2 linked regions of the Flexivirga oryzae genome follow. The protein of the gene in region 1 interacts with the protein of each later gene in a pairwise test. Links are inferred from orthologs where the notes say so. Each region holds a gene or a part of one and is shown on either strand. Other genes may lie near its edges. The genes, in order: thrS and rplA.

Region 1 (11,921 bases):
GGTCCAGGGCCTCCAGCTCGAGCATCACCATCGTCCCGGTCGCGTCCTGCACCAGCGCCTGGTCCACCCGCAGCGCGATCTCCGCCCCCGGCGTGAGATCACCGTCCAGCAAGTGGTCACGGATCAGCTTCTGAGCGACGTTGAGCGCCATACGCGTTCCTCTCCGGCCGGGCCATCGGGCGAAGGTGCTCGGCCTGATCGGGTCCTTCGAGACGAGTCGTCTGCCTCATACCCCCTGCACCGGTGGCGTAACCCGAAGGAGCCCGACGGGTGGTCCCGCCGGGCTCCTGGATGGGTATGACGCCCGCTACGCGTGATCGGGGTCGGCGGACCGGGACGACTCGGCGTTCTGCTGCAGCTTCTCCAGCTGACGGGCTGCCGCGTCGCGGCCGCCCAGCCCGAAGGCGAGTGCCGCCGCGGCAGCACCGCCGACCACGAGCGCACCGAACGCCAGGTTGATCACCGAGTTCGCCAAACCCATGTAGCGCAGGCCGATGGCCGCGAACAGCACGATCGTCGCGATCTTCACGACATCGCCGGTCCGCCCGGTCACCAGCTTCGCCAGCAGGCCGGCGACGAACACGCCGGCCACGATGATCGCCGCACCGAAGAGCACCCGGCCGCCGATGCTGAGAACGGTGTTGAGGATCTCGGTCATCTGCGGGATGTGCAGCACGTTGGCCGCCGCCACCGCGAAGAACAGCACGATGGCGACCTGCGCGATCCGTGCCAGCGTCTTGGCGACGTCGACGTTCTCGGTGTCGACGCCCATCCGCTGCACCGCACCGTCGACGTTCATCCCGCGCAGCAGGTTCTCCAGTAGGGTGCCGGCGAAGTTGGCGATGACGCCGCCGATGGCCAGCAGGATCCCCGCGCCGATGATCAGCGGGAGCGTGTCCAGGATCAGCTTCAGCATGTGCGATGCCGGGTCGGAGATCGACTTGATGCCCAGGATCTGCAACGCGGAGATCGCCACGACCAGCAGCACGATGGCGAAGACGAGGTAGCCGACCATGGTCGAGATCCGCATCGGCTTACCGCCCTGCTGGGCCTTGGCCTGCGCGTGCGCCTGACCGAGCCCCTGCTGCTCACCCTGCAGGTGTTGCGGCGGCTGGGGTGCGTCATACCCGGGTACGGCACCGGAGGCTCCCTCGAGCTGCTGGCTCGCCGCGCCACCCAGCTTGTCGGCCCATCGGTCCACGTTGGCCGCCTGCAAGGCGGTGACCACCAGTTCGCGGGCGATCTTGGCCAGCACGAAGCCGATGAACATCACCAGTGCGGCGCCCAGGATCTGCGGCAGAGTGTGCAGCAGCGTGCTCAGCATGTCCTGCAATGGGGTGGTGACCTCGTTCAGCCGGAACAGGTTGAGCACCGCCATCAGGCCGAAGACCCAGATGATGAGTGACGCGATGGTGCTCAGCGACTCAGCCAGCGAATCGCCGGTGCCGTCCTGCCGGTTGAGCGCCGGGACCCTCCCGAATGCCTTCGCCAACAGCTTCTTGGCGAGCTTCGCGAGCAGCCAGGTCACGACGAGAATGACAATGGCCGCGACAATTCTGGTAATGATGTCCGACCATTGGAAATCGCTCCAATGCATGTGCCTACCCCTTTTCAGCGGGCGCCGTTTGCAGCGCGTGCGGATTTGTGTTCCGTGCTTTGCAAGCTAGCCGAATGGGTAAGTTATTGAAACCCCTGAAGATTGCACATAAAAGCATTACAATATGCGCGCGCGGGAGAGTAGCGCTTTCCTTGGTAGGTGAGGGGGACCTCGATGCGGGCTCGTTCCTCGCCCTTACTCGGCCGTCGCTCGGGGTGCGGGGGGCCTCGATGTGGGCTCGTTCCTCGCCCGTACTCGGCCGTCGCTCGGGGTACGGGGGGCCTCGATGTGGGCTCGTTCCTCGCCCTCACTCGGCCGTCGCTTTGGTGGGCCGCCGCGGTCTCAGCGGGACTGCTTCTCCCCGCGGCTGCCGAGTTCGCGCCGTGCCCGTTCGTAGAAGTCGTAGGTCGCGCGCATCGCGTCGTCGAAGGTGACGGACGGCCGACGCGAGCGGGTGGAGGCCTTCAGCCGTTCGACGCGCTCGGCGTCGACCAGCAGTTTCGCGAGGCTGTCGACCATGTCGTCGGCGTCGTCGACGAGCAGCCCCTCGACCCCGCTCTCCACGAAATCGGCCAGCCCGGTGAAGTTGTAACCCACCACCGGCACGCCCGCGCTGCGGGCCTCCAGGGCCGCGATGCCGAACGCCTCCTGGCGCGACGGCGCGACGAACAGGTCGGACTCGTGCAGCAGGTCGCGGATCTGCTCCGGGGTGCGGTGCCCCAGCAACTCGACCCAGGAGCCGAGACCGAGCTGCTCGATCTGCTCCTGCAGGTCGTCGTGCCGCGGGCCGGCGCCCACGATCGACACGGCCACCGACGTGCCGGTCGGGACCTTCGCCTTGACCCGGGACAGGATGTCGATGAACTCGTCGATGTGCTTGCGCTTCTTCAGCCGCCCGACCAGCACCACCCGGAAGTCCGGGTCGCCCGCGCGGTGCAGCGACGGGGTCGCCGGCGCCCACCAATCGGTGTCGACCAGGTTGGGCACCACGGACACCTCGCCGCAGTGCGGGTAGACCCGTTTGATGTGCTCGGCGATCATCGTGCTCACGCCGGAGTAGACCACCCGCAGCAGGCTCGGCCCGAAGAAGACGCCGCTGACGAAACGGTGCGCCACCGCGACCTTCCACCACACCGAGTGGACCGTCACCGCGACCGGGATGCCGCGCCGGCTGGCCGCGCGGGCGACATAGATCGCGATGGGGGAGGCGACCGTGAAGTGCGCGTGCACCACGTCGACGTCGCCGCGGTCCAGCACTTCGGCGACCATCGAATGGTTGAACGACGGGAAGGCGATCGTCATCCACCGGGTCCGCAGCCCGCGGTGCACGTCGAGGTCGTCGTCCTGCGCGTCGTCCTTGTTGACCGCGGTGATGATCGACACGTCGTGCCCGTCGGCGCGCTGGGCGAGGGCGAGCGCCTCCACCTGGCGTTCGATGCCGCCGACATCCGGTGCGAACGAGTCGGCCGCGTGGACGATTCTCATCGGGCGATTCTCATGCGGTGGCTTGCGCCTCGGCCGCGGGGCGCAGTCGGACGGGAAGCGCCTCCACGCCATACACGATCGACAGGTCGCGGAACGTCAACTGCTCAGGGGGTATGGCGAGAGCGAGTTGCGGGAACCGGTCGACCAACCCGAGGAACGCCGACCGCAGCTCCATGCGCGCCAGCTCCGCGCCGACGCAGCGGTGGAAGCCGTGCCCGAAGCCCAGGTGCGAGGGGCGGTCGACGTTCGGGTTGAGCAGCTCGGTGTCCGGGCCCATCTTCTCGTCGCGGTTGGCAGCGGACAGGGAGACGATCAGCACGTCGCCCTTCTTGATCTGCTTGCCCTCCAGCTCAATGTCGTGCTTGGCGAAGCGGGGGAAGGTGATCTGCACCACCGACAGGTAACGCATCAGCTCGGCGACCACGTCGTCGACGCGATCTCGCTGACCCGCCAGGGCGTAGCTCTCCGGGTCACGCAGCAACGCCAGCGTCCCGAGCGACAGCATGCTGGCCGACGTCTCGTAGCCGCCGGTGAAGACCCCGTCGGCGAGCCCGCCGAGGTCCTCGTCGCTGACCTCGTCGCCGAGTTCGCGGATGATCTGCCCGATCAGGCCGTCGCCGGGCTCCACCCGCTGCCGGTTGACGATCTCCTGCAGGAACGCCCGCGACTCCGACATCGCACCGAACACGTCGGCGCCGCCACCGGAGATGTCGAACCGGGCGTGCCCCAGTTTGCGGAACGGCTCACGGTCCTCGATCGGCAGGCCGAGCAGCTCGCAGATGACGAGAAACGGGATGGGGAAGGCGAATTCGTGCACCAGGTCGACCACCGGGCCGGCCGCGTCCATGGCGTCCAGCCGCTCGCTGACCACCCGGTCGATGACCGGCTGCAGGCGGGCGAGCCGGCGCACGGTGAACTCCGGTGTGAGGATCTTGCGCAACCGGGTGTGCTCGGGCGGGTCGGTGAAACCGAGGCCACCGATGCGGGCGTCGGTGTCGATACCCATGAAGGGGCGGATGTCGGTGCTGTAGCTGCTGGTGTCGGCCAGGACGGTCTTCGCCTCGTCATACCCACTGACCAGCCACACGTTGATGCCGAACACCCGCCGCATCCGGTGGATCGGCTCGGCGTCGCGCATCTTGCCCAGTGCCGGCAGGGGGTCCATCCCGTCGCGACGCAACGGCATGGTCAGCCGCTTGGGCAGCACCGGCAGCCCGGCCAATCCGGAGGTGCGCCCGGCGGCCGCCGTGGACAACAGTCGTTGCGCAACCCACCGACGGATCGAGGTCGTCGCGTTCACCGTGTTCGTCTCCTGGAAGTCCCTACTGGGGTCTCCCGTGACGGTTGTCCGGGTCCCCGTTCAGCGCGCCCACACATTAGCCGTGCAAGCCGTCTCGAAGTTCAACCGTAACCGACAAGTAGCCGCTCGGCGGCGACGGCACGCTCACACCGGCGGAATGCGGCGATGCGGGGCGGTTAATCTGTCGGCGTGATCCTTCGAGGGCGGCAGCGCATGGTGGCGCCGTGACCGACGCCGACGAGACGACCGCGTCTTCGCCGCGGTTCGGCCACTACCTGCTGCACGAGATCATCGGCACCGGCGGGATGGGCCAGGTCGCCCGCGCGACCGACACCCGGCTGGGCCGGGACGTCGCGCTGAAGGTGATGCACCCGTCCACCGCCACCGACGACGAATACCGCGCCCGGTTCAAACGGGAGGCCGCGATCGTCGCGCGGCTCACCGACCCGCACGTGATCCCGATCCACGGGTTCGGCGAGATCGACGGCCGGCTCTACCTCGACATGCGGTTGGTCGAAGGGCGCAACCTGGCGCAGCTGCTGGACCGGGGGCAGCTGGAGGTGTCGCGCACGCTGGATCTGCTGAGCCAGATCGGCGACGCGCTCGACTCGGCGCACCGGGCCGGACTGGTGCACCGGGACGTCAAACCGTCCAACATCCTGGTCGACCCGCGGGGCTTCGCCTACCTGGTCGACTTCGGCATCGCCTCCAGCGTCAGCCAGCAGGACCTGACGGCGACCGGGCAGGTCGTCGGGAGCGCGTCGTACATGGCGCCGGAACGGTTGCAGGTCGGCACGCACCCGGACGCCCGCAGCGACGTCTATTCGCTGGCGTGCGTGCTCTACCAGGGGCTGACCGGCCGCAAGCCGTTCGTCGCCGACGACCAGGTGCAGCTCATCGCGGCGCAGCTGCACGAGCCGCCGCCGTCGCTGCGCCGTTACCGCAACGACCTGCCCGACTCCCTGGACCACGTGGTGCGGGCCGGTATGGCGAAGGACCCCTCCCAGCGCCCGGCGACCGCGCCCGCGCTGATGGACGCCGCGCGGTCGGCGATGCGCCAGCCGCGCTCGGTCGCGACCCCCGCGCCCCCGTCGCCGCAGGTGATCAACGCGACCCAGCCGATCCTGCGGCACCCGTCCGGTCAGCCGAACCGGCCGGGGCCGCAACCGAACCCGGTCCACGAGACGACCCGGATGAACCCCGCGCCGGGTTACCGGTCCGGCCCGGCGGGACGGCCGGCGGCAGGGATGCAGGCACCGGGTATACCGGCGGCCCGCACCGGCGCACCGCGGGCGCTGTGGGTCACCGCGATCGTGCTGGGGCTGATCTTCGTGGTCGTGGTCGCGTGGGCGATCGCGATCAGCTGAGCCGGATCAGCTGCCCGCGTCCAGCGGTGAGCTTCTCCCTGGCTTCGATTCTCGTGGTCACGGCTATGACGATGCGGCCTGACGTCGCGTGAGGGTCAAGCGGTGGATAATCTGGAGTCGCCCGGCGTGTCGCTGGGCGCCTGTGTGTATGACGCGCGCTGCGCGCGTCATACCCCCGCCATACCGAAGGAGAACACCCGTGTCAGCAGGTCAAGCCGCACCCACCGCCGCCGTAGGCCGACGGGTCGAGCAGGCCACGACGGGCACGGAGCTGTTCGGCGACGACCGCACCATCGTGGCGATGAAGGTCGAGGGGGAGTTGCAGGACCTGTTCCGGGAGATCCCCGCCGGTGCGCTGGTCGAGCCGGTGCCGGTCGACTCACCCGACGGGCTGAACGTGCTGCGGCACTCGACCGCGCACGTGCTCGCGCAGGCGGTGCAGCAGGTCAACCCGGACGCCAAGCTGGGCATCGGACCGCCGATCACCGACGGTTTCTACTACGACTTCGACGTCGAGACCCCGTTCACGCCCGAGGACCTCAAGGCCCTCGAGAAGGCGATGCAGAGGATCATCAACGAAGGCCAGACGTTCCACCGCCGGGACATCAGCGACGACGATGCCCGTGTCGAACTCGCCTCGCAGCCCTACAAGTTGGAGCTCATCGGGCTGAAGTCGAAGGCCGGGGACGCGGCCGAGGGCGCCGACGCGGAGGTCGGTGAGGGCGGCCTGACGATCTACGACAACGTGCGCCGTGACGGGTCGGTCGCGTGGGGTGACCTGTGTCGCGGGCCGCACCTGCCCTCGACCAAGATCATCGGCAACGCCTACAAACTGATGCGTTCGGCGGCCGCCTACTGGCGTGGGTCGGAGAAGAACCCGCAGCTGCAGCGCATCTACGGCACCGCGTGGCCGACCAAGAACGAGATGAAGGCCTACCTGGACCGGCTGGCCGAGGCGGAGAAGCGCGACCACCGCAAGCTGGGCGCCGAGCTGGACCTGTTCAGCTTCCCCGAGGAGCTCGGGTCGGGGCTGCCGGTCTTCCACCCCAAGGGTGGCGTGATCAAGCGCGAGATGGAGGACTACGTCCGCCGCCGGCACATCGAGGAGGGCTTCCAGTACGTCGGGACGCCGCACATCTCCAAGGACGGCCTGTTCCACACCAGCGGCCACCTGCCCTACTACGCGGACACCATGTTCCCGGGTATGACGCTGGAAGGCGCCGAATACCGCCTCAAGGCGATGAACTGCCCGATGCACAACCTGATCTTCTCCTCGCGCGGCCGGTCCTACCGCGAACTGCCTTTGCGCTTCTTCGAATTCGGGTCCGTCTACCGCTACGAGAAGTCGGGCGTCGTGCACGGACTGACCCGGGTGCGGGGTATGACGCAGGACGACTCGCACTCCTACGTGACCGCCGAGCAGGCGCCCGACGAGATCCGGCACCTGCTGAACTTCGTGCTGTCGCTGCTGCGCGACTTCGGGCTGGACGACTTCTACCTGGAGCTGTCGACCCGGGAGACCGAGGGCGACAAGAAGGACAAGTTCATCGGGTCCGACGAGCAGTGGGAGACCGCGACCGCGATCCTGGAGCAGGTCGCCACCGAGTCCGGGCTGGAGCTGGTCCCGGACCCGGGCGGCGCCGCGTTCTACGGGCCGAAGATCTCCGTGCAGGCGCGCGACGCCATCGGCCGCACCTGGCAGATGTCGACCATCCAGTACGACTTCAACCAGCCGCACCGCTTCGGGCTGGAGTTCCAGGCCTCCGACGGCAGCCGGCAGGAGCCGGTGATGATCCACTCGGCGAAGTTCGGGTCGATCGAGCGCTTCCTCGGTGTGCTGGTCGAGCACTACGCGGGGGCGTTCCCGGTGTGGCTGTCACCGGTGCAGGTCCTCGGCGTGCCGGTGGCCGAGGAGTTTGCGCCATACCTCTCCGGTGTGCTGGATCAGTTGCGGGAGAAGGGTGTTCGGGTGGAGTTGGACGAGTCCGACGACCGCTTCCCGAAGAAGATCCGCAACGCCAGCAAGTCGAAGGTGCCGTTCGTGCTGATCGCCGGTGAGGAGGACCGCTCGGCCGGCGCCGTGTCGTTCCGCTTCCGCGACGGCTCGCAGCGCAACGGTGTGCCGGTCGCCGACGCGATCAGCGAGATCGAAGCAGCCATCCGCGACAAGGCACAGGTCTGAAGCATCCCGCTGAGGGGAACCTTCCCTCCCGGTCGTGAGTTGGACCAGATGCAGCCCCCAAGGACTCGAGGCCCTGGGGGCTGCACCAGGTTCGGGGGCGGCGGGCTTCGCGGCGTCGGCCCGGCGCCGCGCGGCAGCGGCGGGCGGTGTTGTCCGTGCATAAGTCCCCCCGGTGGGGAGGTATGACCGGTATTCGGGCTGCCGACCGTGCGTAGGTCTCCCCAGTGGAGAGGTATGACCGGTTTTCGGGCTGCCGACCGTGCGTAGGCCTCCCCAGTGGAGAGGTATGACCGGTTTTCGGGTTCCCGACCGTGCATAGGTCTCCCCAGTGGAGGGCTGTGCACGGTTATCCGGTCTGCGGTGTACCGGAGTCCCCCCGGTGGAGAGGTATGACCGGATTTTTGGGTGTTGGCCGTGCGTAGGTCTCCCCAGTGGAGACCTACGACTCGCCGCCAGCCGAGATCGTACGCCAGTCGAGGATCTCGCCGAACCAGGCGACGAGACCGCCGAGTCCCACGATCACCGCGGTCTGGACGAACGCCTCACCGCCGGATGCTGCCAACACACACGTGACGAGCACAAGCGCCCCACCAATCACGTGCACGGCGGTGAGCCATGGGAGAAGCTCCGGCAGGGCGCGATGCGCGTGGCCGGCGGCGATCGCCCAGATGCCCGCGACGACGCCCGCCCACAAGGGTTCCGGATGTCCAGCGATGAGGCCCCAGACGACGGACCCGACCCCGATCGCGCAGAGTGCAAAGTAGCCGAGGACCGAGCGTCGCACCGTGGTCGTCAGAACGTCTCGATGGCCGCTCAGGTAGACCACGAGACTCGACGCCGGATCGATCGACCACAGCGCGAAGACCAACAGCCCTGCCACGATGCTCGACCCGACCGCCGCGCGTGGCACGAACTCCGCGATGAGGAAAAGCACGAGCGCCGCCGCGTAGATCCGCAGTGACCGCACGATCCGCCCGTGCGACCGTTCCCGTCGCGTGTGGCGACGAGCGAAGCGGTAGACCGGATTTCGTGATTTCAGTGCTTCGGCGAAGGCCTCCCGGTTGAGTGCGTCGAGCGGGTCGAGCCGCATCGCCTCGCGGCTCGCGGCGAGCGCGTCTCGGGATCCGCCGTCAACGGCTTCTATCAGACCCGCAACGCGATGCGCGTCCGGGTCGCTCGGGTCGAGCCGTAGCGCGTCGGCGACCTGAGTGCGCGCCTCGCCATACTGACGTAACTGCAGGTGCGCGAGCGCCAACGTCGTGGCGCCGTTGAGGTATTCGGGGCTCAGTCCACGAGCTTTGCGCAACTCGAACAAGGCATCCTGCGCACTTCCGCTGTTGATCAGGACGGCGCCGACCTGGCAGTGCGCCGCTGCGCTGTTCGGTGCATTTGCGACGGCTCGGCGGGCGGCATGCAACGCAGCCGGTCGATCGCCTCGAGCTGCCTCGATGGCGCTGAGCTGCAGCAATGCGCGAACATCGCCGGGCACGATGGCCAGTGAGCGCCTCGCCTCCTCGCGGGCTTGTTCGAGATTGCCCTGCGCGGCCAGCGCCCGGGAGAGTTGTAGATGCAGAGACGCGTTCTCTGGTTCGTGCAAGAGGGCGGGGCGAAGCAGCCGTTCCGCCTCATGGGGTCGTTTGAGTGAGAGCAATGCATCGGTGTGCCGCAACACAGCCTCGGCCCCGGGCATGCTCAGGCGGCGGTTCGGCCGGCTGCCGCCCGTATGGCGGGAACGATCTCCAGCAGCCCCACCGCTCCGCCGACCAGGCCGACGAGCACGACCGCACCGTTGAACGCGGTGCTGCCGGTCGCTGCGAGGTAACACAGCCCGGCGAGGAGCATGACGCCAACGGCGTGTGCCGCGACCACGGTTCGCCGGAAACGCGGCAGGGTCTGGTGCGCGAAACCGGCGACGATCGACCAGATCGCGAAAATGACTGCAACGACGAAAGGTTCGGGCGGGCCGGCCAGCACACCCCAAACCACGCAGCCCAACGCGGCCACGAAGTAGACGCCGAAGAGGATCGCCGACCGGCGTACCGGCGGTTCCAGCAGGTTGCGGTGATTGCCGACGCACAACGCCAGGTTGGACATCGGGTCCACCGCCCAGGACAGGTAGACCAGGAAGAGCAGGCAGCCGATGAGCGCGGTGCCGACGGTGGTGTGGCTGAACGGTCGCAGCAGAACGACCGCGAACATCGGCGCGAACGCCAACAGTTTGCGGTTGCCGGGGGTGAGTGACTCGCGCCAGGCGCCGTAGCGCACCAGCGCGCGGTAGGCGGCGTTGCGGTTCTTCAGCGCCTCGACCAGTCCGGCGCGGTTGACCGGGTTGGTCGGATCCAGCCGCAACGCCTCCCGGTGCGCGCGCACACCCTGCCGTGAGCCGCCCGCCGCGGTCTCGATCAGACCATTGACGAAATGCGCCGACGGATCATTCGGCTCCAGCTGCAGCGCCTCCTGGATCTGGGTGCGCGCCTCGTCATACCGGCGCAGTTGCAGGTAGACGATGGCCAACGAGGTGGCCGCGCGGGCGAACATCGGATCCAGCTCACGGGCCTTGAGCAGCCAGGGGAGTGCTTCGAGGGACTGCCCGCTGTTGAGCAGCAGCGCGCCGATCTGGTGGTGGACCTGCGGACTGAGCGGCACCAGGCGGAGCGCGGCCCGGGCGGCCTCCAGCGCCGCCGACCGGTTGCCGAGACCGGCTTCGGCGCCACTGAGCAGCAACAACGAGAACGCCGAATCCGGCTCGGCGGCGACCGATCGGGTGAGCGCCGTGCGCGCGTCGGCATACCGGTCCTGCGCCAGGAGCGCCTGCCCGAGCGCCTGGTGCAGGTCCGCGTTGCCCGGGTCGCTGACGAGCGCCTGCCGGAAGTGGGCTTGGGCCTCCTGTGGTCGCCCCAACGCGAGCAGCGCACGACCGCGCTGCACCGCTTCGTTCATCACGCTCATCGGACCCTCCCCATCGGCGCACAGGATATCGACCAGACGATCCGGAACGGGAGATCCGTTCCGCTACCGTGACTTCTTGTGTCGATGGACCCAGTGATCGAGGCTCTGCGCGCGACGCTCGCCGCGGACCCGCAGAACCACGCCGTACGCAGCCACCTCGCGAAGGTCCTGCTCGACGACGGGCAACCCATGGAGGCGCTGACCGAGGCCGCAACAGTCCTGGCCGCCACACCCGCCGACGTGCCGATGCTGCGGCTGGCGACGGCAGCCGCCGACGCCGCGGGGGAAGTGGAGCGCGCGGCCGGCTACCGGCGGCTCGCCGACGCCCTCGACCCTCCCGCCGAGGGGCCCGGTCCAGCCGAGACACCCGAATCACCAGCGCCCGCAACGGCCCCCGGGCCGGCCACGCCTGCCGTCGTACCCGACACAGCCGACGAGATCATCGACGGGTGGGATGACACCGACGCCGTCGCCGAACCCGACTTCGGTGAACTCAGCCGCGCCGAGGTCACCCTCGACGACGTCGGCGGGTTGGCCGATGTCAAGAAGCGGCTGCGGATGTCGTTCCTGGCGCCGATGCACAACCCGGAGTTGCGCGCCCAGTTCGGCAAGTCGCTGCGTGGCGGGCTCCTGCTGTGGGGGCCGCCGGGTTGTGGGAAGACGTTCATCGCCCGCGCGCTCGCCGGCGAACTCGGCGCCAACTTCTACGAGGTCGGCCTCGCCGACGTACTCGACATGTACCTCGGCAACAGCGAACGCAACCTGCACGGCATCTTCGAATACGCCCGCCGCAACACGCCGTGCGTACTGTTCTTCGACGAGATCGACGCACTCGGGCAGAAGCGCTCGCAGCTGCAGCACAGCGGCGGGATGCGCGGCGTCGTCAACCAGTTGCTGACCGAGCTGGACGGTGCGTCCACCTCCAACGACGGGCTGTTCGTGCTCGCCGCCAGCAACCACCCGTGGGACATCGACTCGGCACTGGTCCGGCCGGGCCGGTTCGACCGGCGGGTGCTGGTGTTGCCGCCCGACCAGGAGGCG
Region 2 (11,686 bases), on another replicon or contig:
CCCGGCCTTCCGGGCGATCCGGAACGCGGGTGCGAAATCGGTTGTGACTCCGCGGCGTTCGTCGTTCGACAGTCCGAAGCCGATGACCTCTCCGGGTCCGTCCCCGGCGTGCCGTGCGGCGAGTCGGGCGAGCGCCCGGGCGTCCATCGGGTGTTTCAGCCGGGAGGCCGCCACGATCACGCCGACGCCGATCGGCAGGTCGGCGCTCGCCGACCGGGCCTCGTCGAGCACGATCTCCAGCGCGGGCGTGATGCCGCCCAGGCCGGAGGCGTATGACGTGGGGTCGACCTGGATCTCCAGCCAGCGGGAGCCTTCGGCGACGTCGTCCTGCGCCGCCTCCCGCACCAGGCGGCGCAGGTCGGACTCGTCGGTGACGCAGGCGCGGGCGGCGTCATACAACCGCTGGAAGCGGAACCAGCCGCGTTCGTCCCGTGCGGACAGCTTCGGCGGCCACTGCGCCAGCAGCGCCTCCGGCAGCCGCACGTCGTGCTTGTCCGCGAGGTCACGCAGGGTCGCGATCCGCAGGGATCCGGTGAAATGCAGATGCAGATGAGCCTTGGGGAGGGTCGCCACCGAACGTTCGGGCATGGCCCCGAACCTAGTGGACCCGACGGCGCGCACACCTATGCTTGACGGCCATGAAACTGGCGCAGGTGCTCTGGATCGGCGGCGGGAGCGGCGCGGGGAAGTCCACACTGGCCCGGCGCATCGCCTATCGACACGACCTGCGACTGCACCCGGTCGATGCCTACACGTACGCCCACGTCGAACGCACCGACCCGAAGTCGCAGCCGGTGATGGCTCGAACCCATGCCATGGACTTCAAGGAGTTGATGGTCGACCCCACCGCCGAGCAGCAGGCGTCACGCTTCGTGGACTACGCGACGGAGCGGTTCGAGATGATCCTGCAGGACGTCACCGCTCGGGGAGACGGCCCGCTCGTGGTCGTGGAGGGCCCGCAGTTGCTGCCGGAGTTGGTCCAGCCGGTCATGGCGGGTCGCGGCCACGGAGTGTGGCTGCTGCCGACCTCCGAGTTCACCGCACGCAGCCTCGGCATCCGCAACAGCCCGACGCCGCTGGAACGAGAAAGTGACCGTGAACGCGGGCGCCGGCTCCGGCTGGAGCGCGATGCGCTGCTCACCGACCGGATCCGTCGGGCGGCCGCGGAGCGCGACCTGGCCGTCGTCGAGATGGACGGTGCGCAGGAGGAGGAGCAGAGCGCGGCTCGCCTGGACACCTTCTTCCGGCCGGTCGTGCAGGCCGGTCAACGGGCGGTCGACGGCGCGCAGCGCCGCGCCGTACGGCGTGAGGAGAATGCCGTGGCGAACGGCCAGATCGCCGCGTTCCGCCGGTCCCTCGGCGAGAACGCACCACCCGAGAGCCCCTTCGACTACGCGTGCGAGTGCAACACGCTCGGATGTGCACGGCTGGTGCCGTTGACTCCTTCGGCGTACCAAGCGGCCGGTGGCGCGGTCGGTCACTGAGACCGCGGGAACCCGGATCGACCGGTCTCCGTTTTGTTGGGAGCGGGGCACACCCCGTATGCTTGACACACCGATCAACCTCAAGCTGATGTGGCATGCCCGAAAAACGGGCGGCGACGACGCTTGAACGCTCGGAGGGCACTAGCTCAATTGGCAGAGCACCGGTCTCCAAAACCGGGGGTTGGGGGTTCAAGTCCCTCGTGCCCTGCAGGACAGGTACATCAGCATCGACAAGGCAGGAAACATCGTGAGCACGAGCACCGCCTCCACGCGTGGCTCGACCGAGGAGCGATCCCCGCGCGGTCTTGGCAAGATCCTGCTGTTCATCCGGCAGGTCATCGACGAGCTGCGCAAGGTCGTGCGGCCGACTCGGGACGAGCTGGTCAGCTACACGATCGCGCTGATCGTCTTCCTGGCGCTGATCATGGCCTACATCGTGGGTCTGGATCAGCTGGTGGTGAAGCTCGTCGGCTGGGTCTTCGGCTGACGCACGATGCTGCCGACGCGGCTCCCGCGACGGCATCGGTCCGACACAAGACATCAACGAAAGCAGGGCAATGACTGGCGAGCTGGACCCGCGCGAAGCTGCGGCGCTGGACGCGGAGCGCGCCGAATCGCAGGCGTGGAACGCCGACCTCCAGGTGGAGGACGCGCAGGACGCCGACGCGCTCGACATCGCCGCCGAGGCGGACAGCGAGGCGCCCGCGGACGACCTGCGCGAGACGTTCGAGGACGACCTCGATCTCGCCGACGGCGACAGCGACAGCGAGCAGTCCCTGGCCGCCGCGGGCGAAGGCGCGGACCCGGAGGACCCGGCCGAGCTCGAGGCGATCCACCCCGACTACGACGGCGCGGACGGCGACGACTCCGACGAGGACTTCGACGCCGCCGAGGTCGAGGACGACCCGCAGATCGACGCCGAGATCGCCGAGGCGGACGCGGACCTCTCCGCCGAGGCCGACGCGGAGCGCGACGAGGACGAGGTCGACGGGGCCGAAGGTGACGAGGAGGCCGACGCCGCGGTGGCCGCCGAAGCCGCCGACCTGGGCGAGGACGTCGCGTCCGACGAGGCCGATTCCGACGAGGCTGCGGACGACGAGGCTGCGGACGACGAGGAAGGCCCGGTGCTCAGCGCCGAGGAGCAGCGCGCGGCGTTCATCGCCGACCTGAAGCTGCAGTTCGGCGAGTGGTACGTCGTGCACTCCTACGCCGGTTACGAGAAGCGCGTGAAGGCCAACCTCGAGACCCGTATGACGAGCCTCAACATGGAGGACTACATCTTCCAGGTCGAGGTGCCGATGGAGGAGTTCACTGAGATCAAGAACTCCCAGCGCAAGACCGGCACCCGGGTCCGGATGCCCGGTTACGTGCTGGTCCGCATGGACCTGACCGACGAGAGCTGGGGCGCCGTGCGCCATACACCGGGTGTGACCGGCTTCGTCGGCAACGCCCACCAGCCGTCGCCGCTGTCGATCGACGAAGTCGTGACGATGCTCAACCCGGTCTTCGAGGAGCCGGCGGGCGAGGCCGAGTCCGGCGCTCCCGCTGCGAGCGGTGTCGCCAAGCCCGGCAAGGCCGCCGCGTCGGCGGACGTCGACTTCGAGGTCGGCGAGTCGGTCACGGTCATGGAGGGCCCGTTCGAGACGCTGCCCGCGTCGATCTCCGAGATCAACACCGACACCCAGAAGCTCAAGGTGCTCGTGTCCATCTTCGGCCGGGAGACCCCGGTCGAGCTGTCGTTCAACCAGGTCGCGAAGATCTAGACCCAGGTATGACGACACATCCCTGACAGGGTTCGCCTGCCAGGACATTGCAACCGGGTCATCGCCCACGGCGTCGGCCCACGAAAAGGAACAACAGCATGCCTCCCAAGAAGAAGGTCGCCGGCTTCATCAAGCTGCAGATCCAGGCCGGCCAGGCGACACCCGCCCCGCCGGTCGGTCCGGCGCTCGGTCAGCACGGCGTCAACATCATGGAGTTCGTCAAGGCGTACAACGACGCCACGGCGGACAAGCGCGGCAACGTCATCCCGGTGGAGATCACGGTCTATGAGGACCGCTCCTTCACCTTCATCACCAAGACGCCGCCGGCCGCCGAGCTGATCAAGAAGGCCGCCGGTGTCGCCAAGGGTTCCGGTGAGCCGCACAAGACCAAGGTCGGCAAGCTGACCAAGGACCAGGTCCGCGAGATCGCGCAGGAGAAGATGGCCGACCTCAACGCCAACGACATCGAGCAGGCGTCGCGCATCATCGCCGGGACCGCTCGCTCGATGGGTATCGACACCGAGGCCTGAGCACCACCTCATCGACCGTGGTTGGGCCTGCTTCGGCCCGCACAACCACAATTCCGAAAGGGAAGAACACATGAAGCACAGCAAGAACTACCGCGCAGCGGCGGAGCAGATCGACAAGGACAAGCTCTACACCCCGCTCGAGGCGGTGCGCCTGGCGAAGTCCGGTGCGAAGACCAAGTACGACTCGACCGTCGAGGTGGCCTTCCGCCTCGGTGTCGACCCGCGCAAGGCCGACCAGATGGTGCGCGGCACCGTCAACCTGCCGAACGGCACGGGTAAGACGGCGCGCGTGCTGGTCTTCGCCAACGGGGACAAGGCCGCCGCTGCCGAGGCCGCGGGTGCGGACTTCGTCGGCTCGGACGAGCTGCTCGACCGGGTTGCCGGTGGCTGGACCGACTTCGACGCGGTCGTCGCCACCCCGGACCTGATGGGCAAGGTCGGTCGTCTCGGTAAGGTGCTCGGCCCGCGCGGCCTGATGCCGAACCCGAAGACCGGCACCGTCACGATGGACGTCGCCAAGGCTGTCTCCGACATCAAGGGCGGCAAGATCGAGTTCCGCGTCGACAAGCACTCCAACCTGCACTTCATCATCGGCAAGGTCTCCTTCGACGAGAAGGCACTCATCGAGAACTACGGTGCGGCGCTGGACGAGATCCTGCGTCTGAAGCCGGCCGCCTCGAAGGGCCGTTACATCTCCAAGGCGACGATGTCGACCACGATGGGCCCGGGCATCCCGCTCGACGCGTCCGTCACGCGCAACCTGCTGGAAGAGGGCGCCGACGCCTGAGTATCGCCTCCGGCATACCTCACGAAGCGGCCGCTGCCCCAGCACGGGGCAGCGGCCGATTCGCCATCCTCGGCCGCATCGACCACCAGCGCGGCGGCCGCCACTGCTGTCAACGCAACCGCGAAGGTCGGCGACACCATCTCGGGCACGGCGCTGCAGCAGCGGTTGCAGCAAGCGCGGCGCGGGAGGTCCGCGCACGTGACGGAGAACACCGGCGCCCACGGCGCGTTCACCGCCGATGGTGTCGTGTCGTTCGCCGAGGACGGTACCGCGACCGAGCGGATGGTCGAGCACGTCGGTGCGAAGAAGGCCAATCTGTTGTATGTCGGAGACGTGCTCTACCTGCAGGTTCCGTCGGACGGCTCGGGCTGGATCGCGGTTCGACCCGATGGCACGGACGCGCTCTCCAGGCAGCTCGCGCCGTTGCTGTCCGCCATGCGACAGAGCGAAGGCGGTCGGGCCGGCGGCACGACGGATGTCACCTGGAAGGTCACGGCGAGCACACCGTCCGCGGTGACCTACCGGACGCACCTCACCGCGGCTCAGGTCAAGGCTCAGGCCACGAAACTGGGGACCAGCAAACTGGTCAAGGTCCCGGCCTCCGGCGAGGACATCATCGAAGTCGTCTCCTCCGCACAGCTGCTGCTGAGCATGCAGGTCGTGGCGAACGCGAAGACCACCCTGCAGGCGAAGTACTCCCATTGGGGCCCGGCGATCAAGATCACCGCACCGCCCGACTCCGTCCCGGCCTGAGCATCGCCGGGCACACCGTCAGAAGTAGTCGCGCAGCTGCATCGGCGTGTTGAACAGCGCGTCCCAGATCGGGTCGTGGTCGACGGGTCCGTGCAATTGGCCGGTCAGGCGCAGGCCCGAGCAACGCTGCGCGCCACCGTACAACGCCGCGAGGCCGCGTGCGCTGAAGACCGGCCCAGCACCGGAACTGCCATGTTCGCAACGCAATCCGGCGCCTTCCGCGGTGAGTGTGTAGTCTCCGTCGACCCCGGCGGCGAAGGCCCCCTCGACGGTGAACGGCAGGTCGACCTGCAGACCGGGCACTCCGCGACGTGCGCCGAAGGCTCCCGGTATGTCGAGCAGCGCGATCATGCAACGGTGCTCGCGCACGGGTGGTGGCGGTTCGAAGGGCAGCACCCCCAGCGACTCGTCGCCGGTGGGTAGCTCGACGTCGACCCGGCCGCTGACCGATCCGAAGCTGCCGAGGAAACGCCAGAGCGCGCGGGTCGCGTCCGGGGTGAGACCGATCAGGTCCTGCACCTCGATCACCGAGGATTCCGGGTCGTATCCCGTTCCACGGGTCCATCGCACGCTACCGACGATGCGGCCGCCGTCGTCGACGGCGAGGGTTGCGGACGCCGGGTCCGCGACGTAGTCGGCGCACAGGTGGGGCTCACCGGGGCCGGTCCGGGTGAGCGGCCCGAGGCGTTCGGCCGCCCATTCGGCATACAGACCACGGATCGTGTCCACATCGGCGGCCGTCGCGCGGCGCAGCAAGATCGACGTCGGCGCCGCGACGTGGGCGAGCAGGGACACGGGCAGCTCGCGGTGTTCGAGGGCACCTACGATCTCGTAGCCGAACCGGCGGTAGATCCCGGCCGCGGTGGGGAACAGTACGCTGACCGGCTGACCCATCCGCTGGGCCCGTTCGAAGCCGGCCCGGAAGAGCGGCGTGAGCAGCCCGCGGCCGCGAGCCTCGGCGTGGACCGCCACCCCCTCCACGCCGGAGACCGGTCGGGTGCGTCCGCCCGGCAGGTGGGCCTCGTAGTCGCTCACCCGGATCTTCGCGGTGAGCCTTCCGTCGACGAACGCACCGAACACCGTCCCACCGGCGGGTGGCAACTCGACCGGCCGGCGGTCGGGTCCGTACCCGAATGCCTCGGCGCCAAGCCGGTGGTTGGCCTTGCGGTCGTCGTCGGTCAGCTCGCGGATCACCGGCTTCATGACAGTGACCCTATGCGGGACAGCAGGATCGGGTGTGTGCCACCGTCAGTCGGAACCACGCGACGCGCCGACCAGGGTCGCGAGGCGGCGGATGGCGAACTCGTAGCCCTGCGACCCGCATCCGACGATCACCGCCGCCGCGACGTCGGACAGGTACGAGTGGTGCCGGAACGCCTCGCGCGCATGCACGTTGGAGATGTGCACCTCGATGAACGGTGCCGGCACGTTGGCCAGGGCATCGCGGATGGCCACCGACGTGTGGGTGTAGGCGCCGGCATTCAGCACGATGCCGGCCGTGCTCCCACGGACACTGTGCAGCTTGTCGACGATCGCGCCTTCGCTGTTGCTCTGGAAGCAGTCGACGGTCAGGCCGAACTCCCGTGCGGTCTCGGCGCACTGTGCCTCGATGTCGGCCAACGTCTCGTGCCCGTAGATCTCCGGCTCGCGTGTCCCGAGCAGGTTGAGGTTTGGTCCGTTGATCACGGTCAGCGGTTGGGTCGACATGTCACTCCTTGATGGTCCGGTTGAGCAGAGGTTCAGCGTATGCGGCACGGCCCGGTGGACTCGCGAACGACCAGGTGCGTGGGCAGTTGCCAGGACTGGTCCGTCCGAGTTCGTTGCAGTCCCAGGTGGATCAGGGTCTCGACGGCGCGTGCTCCGGCGTCCTGCGTGTGCTCGGCGAGCGTCGTCAGGGTCGGCGTGCACAGGTCCGCGCCGAAGATGTCGTCGAAGCCGACGACGCTCACGTCGTCCGGGACGCGCACGCCGCGCTCCAGCAGCCGCCGCATGACGCCCAGGGCGAGCATGTCGTTGTGGCACACGGCCGCCGTGGTGCCCGAGGTGATGACGGCATCCGCGGCCGCCGCACCGGCTTCCCTCGTCGGCGCGTAGGGGCCGAGCCTGCGGACCGTCATACCGACCGCGTGCGCGGCGTCCTCGAGGCCGGCCCAGCGCCGACGGCCGGACCACGACTCGGGTGGGCCGGCCAGGAAGACCGCCGACGGGTGTCCGTGCGACGCGAGGTGGTCGATGATCTGGCGCGTGCCCGATCCGAAGTCCGCGACGACGCCGGTGATGCCGGGGATCGCGCGGTTCAGCAGCACGAGGTTGTTGAGCTCGGCGGCCCGGCGCAGCTCGGTGTCCGGCAGACGGGACGCGCTGAGCACGAACCCGTCGACCGCCGGTCCGAGCCGTCGCACCAGTTCGGCCTCGGTCGCCGCCGACTCCTGGGTGTCGCCGAGCACCAGCGTGCGACCGGACCGCGCCGCGGCCCCTTCGGCGCCCTTGATCACGCCGGCGAAGTAGGGGTTGGTGATGTCGGGGACCAGCAGCGCGAGCGTCTCGGTGCGGCCGCTCTCCAGTGCGCGTGCCATCGGATTCGGCGTGTAGCCAAGGCTTTTCGCAACGTCGAGGACGTGCTCACGCGTCGCCTGGTTGACGCGTCCCGGGTTGGTGAAGGCGCGTGACACGGTCGATGCCGCCACGCCTGCCTCGCGGGCCACATCGAGGATCGTCGCGCGCTTGCGCGGCCGGGGAGCGTCCATGGAGGACAGTATGGCAAATTCTGGCAAACGATTGCCAGGTGATTTGGGTCACTCGTAGCGTCGTAGGTACGCACTGATGCAGGACGACGGAGGACGAAGCGATGTCAGACACCACCCACGAGAAGGGGCGCTCCCCGCGCCGCGCGGCCATTGCCGCGTGGACCGGCAGTGCGCTCGAGTACTACGACATGGCCATCTACGGCACTGCCGCGGCACTGGTCTTCCCGAAGATCTTCTTCCCGGAAGCCGATGCCTCGACGGCGACCATCGCGTCGCTCGCGACGTTCGGCGTCGGGTATGTCGCCCGCCCGGTCGGGTCGTTCTTCATGGGCCACATCGGTGACAAGCTGGGCCGCAAGCGGGTGCTGATCGGCACCATCATCCTGATGGGCCTGTCCACCTTCCTGGTCGGCTGCCTGCCGACCTACGACCAGGTCGGGCTGTTGGCTCCCGCACTGCTGGTGCTGCTGCGACTGCTGCAGGGTTTCTCGGCGGCCGGTGAGCAGGCGGGCTCCAACTCGATGACCTTCGAGCACGCACCGCAGCATCGCCGCGGCTTCTTCACCAGCTTCACCCTGAACGGCACCCAGGGCGGCCAGGTCCTCGCACCACTGGTGTTCCTGCCGATCGCCGCACTGCCCGAGCACCAGCTGCTGACCTGGGGCTGGCGGATCCCCTTCCTGCTCAGCGCGGTGGTCGTCGCGATCAGCTACTTCATCCGCGCCAAGCTCGACGAGACACCGGAGTTCCGCGCCGAGTCCGCGAGCGCCGAGGTGCCACCCGCCCCGCTCGCCGTGCTGTTCCGCGACCACTGGCGCGGCGTGGTCCGGGTCTTCTTCGCCGCATTCGTGGCGATGGTCAACACGGTGTTCGCGGTCTTCGCGCTGACGTTCGCCACCTCGGACGCCTACGGCATCGGGATCAGCAAGACGGCGATGTTGTGGCTCGCGATCATCGCGAACGTAGTGGCGCTGGGCACCATCCCCGCCTGGGCCGCACTGTCGGACCGGATCGGCCGCAAGCCGGTCTTCGTCGGCGGACTGATCGGCACCGGTGTGATGGTCGTGGTCTTCCTCTGGACGATCTCCACCGGCAGCCTCCCGCTGGTCATGATCACCGGCATCCTGCTCGCCGGTGTCGTCTACTCGATGCCGAACTCGGTGTGGCCGGTGACGTATGCCGAGTACTTCCCGACGAGCGTGCGGCTGTCGGGTATGGCGGTCGGAACGCAGTGCGGCTTCGCCCTGGCCGGCTTCACCCCGTCGATCGCGGGAGCCCTGATGGGCGGCGAGGCCGGCAACTGGTACAAGGTCGCAGCGTTCGCGCTCCTCGCGTGTACCGCCTCGGCGATCGCCGTCCTGAGCGGGCCGAACCGGACCCACACGATGCCGACAGCCGAGCTGGGCGCCAAGCGTGGCTGCAGCCACAAGCTCGTGCCGGCCGTCCCGGCGAACTGATCGGGCAGCGGTGAACACCATGACGCAACAGACTTCTTTCGTGCTGGGCCTGGTCGGCGCCGGCATCGGAGCCTCACTCACTCCGGCGATGCAGGAGCACGAGGGTTCGGCGTGCGGGCTGAACCTCACTTACCGTCGCATCGACGCCGGCATCGAGGGTTTCACCAGCGCCGACCTGCCCGAGGTCCTCGGCTGGGCCCGGCGGCTCGGTTTCGACGGGCTCAACATCACGCACCCGTTCAAGCAGGCCGTCATACCGCTGCTCGACGAGCTCACCGATGACGCCCACGACCTGGGCGCCGTCAACACCGTCCTGATGCGGGACGGACGGCTCGTCGGGACCAACACCGACTGGTCCGGGTACGGGCAGGCGTTCCGGCGGGAGCTGCCGGACGCGGTCCACGACCGCGTCGTGCTGGTCGGCGCCGGCGGCGCCGGCTCGGCGGTCGGGTACGCCCTGTTGCACCAGGGCGCGGAGCACGTGAGCGTCGTCGACGTCGACCGGGAGCGCGCCGACGGGTGCGTGACCCGCCTGGCCAAGGTGTTCGGTGACGAGCGGGTTGCTGTCGCCGGTGACGTCGCCGGGGCGCTGGCCGACGCACAGGGGCTGGTGAATGCGACGCCGATCGGCATGCTCGGCCACGAGGGTATGCCGATCGCGGCCGACCTGCTGCGCCCCGACCTGTGGGTGTCGGACGTGATCTACTTCCCGCTGCACACCGAACTGGTCGAACGTGCAAGGGAACTCGGCTGCCGGGTCCTTCCCGGCGGCGGCATGGCGGTGTTCCAGGCGGCCGATGCGTTCGCGCACTTCACCGGCCGCACCCCGGACGCGGACCGGATGATCCAGTACTTCAGCGAGCTGACCGCGCTGTGAGCGCGCTGCGCAAGGGCATCGCCACGGTGTCGCTGAGTGGGCTGCTCCCCGAGAAGTTGGCCACCATCGCGGCGGCCGGCTTCGACGGGGTGGAGATCTTCGACAACGACCTGATCGCGTCACCGCTGCATCCTTCGGAGGTCGCGGCACGGTGTGCCGACCTGGGGCTCACGGTGGACCTCTTCCAGCCGGTGCGGGACGTGGAAGGAGTGCCGCCCGAGGGGTTCCGCCGGGTCCTGCACCGTCTGGAGCGCAAGTTCGAGATAGCGCAACAACTCGGGGCACCGGTCGTGCTGGCCTGCTCGAACGTCTCGCCGGACGCCGTCGACGGTCCCGCGCTGCGCGCTGCACAACTGCACCGGATCGGCGAACTCGCGCAGGAACACGGACTGGTCGTCGCCTACGAGGCGCTCGCCTGGGGCCGGCACGTCAACCGGGTCTGGCAGTCCTGGACCGCGGTGCAGGACGCGGATCACCTGGCGGTCACACTCGCGGTGGACACCTTCCATCTGCTCGCCCGCGGGGACGACGCGGCAGCGCTGGACGGCATACCCGGCGACCGGATCGGCTTCCTGCAGGTCGCCGACGCACCGATGCTCGACATGAACGTGCTGGAGTGGTCGCGCCACTTCCGCTGCTTCCCGGGCCAGGGCACGCTCGACGTCGCCGGTGTCGTGGCTGCCACGCTCGCGGCAGGGTATGCCGGGCCGGTCTCGCTCGAGGTGTTCAGCGACGTGGTCCGGCAGGCGCCCCCGACGGTGACGGCACGGGACGCGATGCGTTCCTTGTTGTTCCTGGAGGATCAGCTGACCGGTGCGTTGCCCGCCGTGGCCGCGCAGGAAGCCGCCTTCGTGGAACTGGCGGCGCCGCCGGACGATCCGCAGGTGAAAGGAACGTTGGAAGCACTCGGTTTCCGGCTGGCCGGGGTCCATCGGACCAAGCCGGTCACCTGGTGGCGCAACGGCGGGGCGTCGCTGGTGCTCAACGGCCAGGAGACCGGCCACGGTCGGCCGCAGGCGCTCGGACTGGTCGCGCCCTCGGTGGCCGCGGTGCAGACGCGGGCCGCAGCACTCGACTGGCCGCAGTTGCAGCGCACCCGAGGCGCCGACGAGTCGGCCCTGCCGGGCATCACGGCACCGAGCGGTGTGCATGTCTTCGTCAGCGCCCCGGCCGGTGCACCGGACGACTGGCGCTCGGACTTCCGCGCCGACACCTCGCTCGGCGACAGCGGCTGGCTCGGGCTGGACCACGTCGGCATCACCGTGCCGCCCGACCGGCTCGACGAGGA

The links.
Region 2: the proteins of thrS (region 1) and rplA interact in binary tests that used the Escherichia coli proteins (3 or more experiments, as listed by UniProt). The link is inferred for Flexivirga oryzae from one-to-one orthologs.

The regions. Positions count from the first base shown.
Region 1 is NZ_JACHVQ010000001.1:1,962,437-1,974,357, reverse strand. What follows is about bases 5,491-8,439. They hold thrS (threonine--tRNA ligase), read left to right. Parts: upstream 5,491-5,948; coding sequence 5,949-7,931; downstream 7,932-8,439. Other genes in these bases: FHU39_RS09200 (tetratricopeptide repeat protein), read right to left, coding at 8,371-8,439; FHU39_RS09210 (protein kinase domain-containing protein), read left to right, coding at 5,491-5,749. Outside these bases: FHU39_RS09230 (aconitate hydratase), read right to left, coding at 1-151; FHU39_RS09225 (mechanosensitive ion channel), read right to left, coding at 308-1,597; FHU39_RS09220 (glycosyltransferase family 4 protein), read right to left, coding at 1,940-3,082; FHU39_RS09215 (cytochrome P450), read right to left, coding at 3,093-4,382; more of FHU39_RS09210, read left to right, coding at 4,607-5,490; more of FHU39_RS09200, read right to left, coding at 8,440-9,621; FHU39_RS09195 (tetratricopeptide repeat protein), read right to left, coding at 9,624-10,880; FHU39_RS09190 (ATP-binding protein), read left to right, coding at 10,965-11,921. UniProt on the Escherichia coli protein: Catalyzes the attachment of threonine to tRNA(Thr) in a two-step reaction: L-threonine is first activated by ATP to form Thr-AMP and then transferred to the acceptor end of tRNA(Thr). The rate-limiting step is amino acid activation in the presence of tRNA.
Region 2 is NZ_JACHVQ010000005.1:23,439-35,124, forward strand. Bases 2,992-5,705 are described here. They hold rplA (50S ribosomal protein L1), read left to right. Parts: upstream 2,992-3,847; coding sequence 3,848-4,564; downstream 4,565-5,705. Other genes in these bases: nusG (transcription termination/antitermination protein NusG), read left to right, coding at 2,992-3,247; rplK (50S ribosomal protein L11), read left to right, coding at 3,346-3,777; FHU39_RS21045 (hypothetical protein), read left to right, coding at 4,763-5,317; FHU39_RS21050 (GNAT family N-acetyltransferase), read right to left, coding at 5,336-5,705. In the rest of the region: FHU39_RS21010 (adenosine deaminase), read right to left, coding at 1-588; FHU39_RS21015 (hypothetical protein), read left to right, coding at 639-1,484; preprotein translocase subunit SecE, read left to right, coding at 1,732-1,971; more of nusG, read left to right, coding at 2,315-2,991; more of FHU39_RS21050, read right to left, coding at 5,706-6,520; aroQ (type II 3-dehydroquinate dehydratase), read right to left, coding at 6,566-7,024; FHU39_RS21060 (LacI family DNA-binding transcriptional regulator), read right to left, coding at 7,057-8,064; FHU39_RS21065 (MFS transporter), read left to right, coding at 8,166-9,521; FHU39_RS21070 (shikimate dehydrogenase), read left to right, coding at 9,541-10,398; FHU39_RS21075 (sugar phosphate isomerase/epimerase and 4-hydroxyphenylpyruvate domain-containing protein), read left to right, coding at 10,395-11,686. UniProt on the Escherichia coli protein: One of the primary rRNA binding proteins, it binds very close to the 3'-end of the 23S rRNA. Forms part of the L1 stalk. It is often not seen in high-resolution crystal structures, but can be seen in cryo_EM and 3D reconstruction models.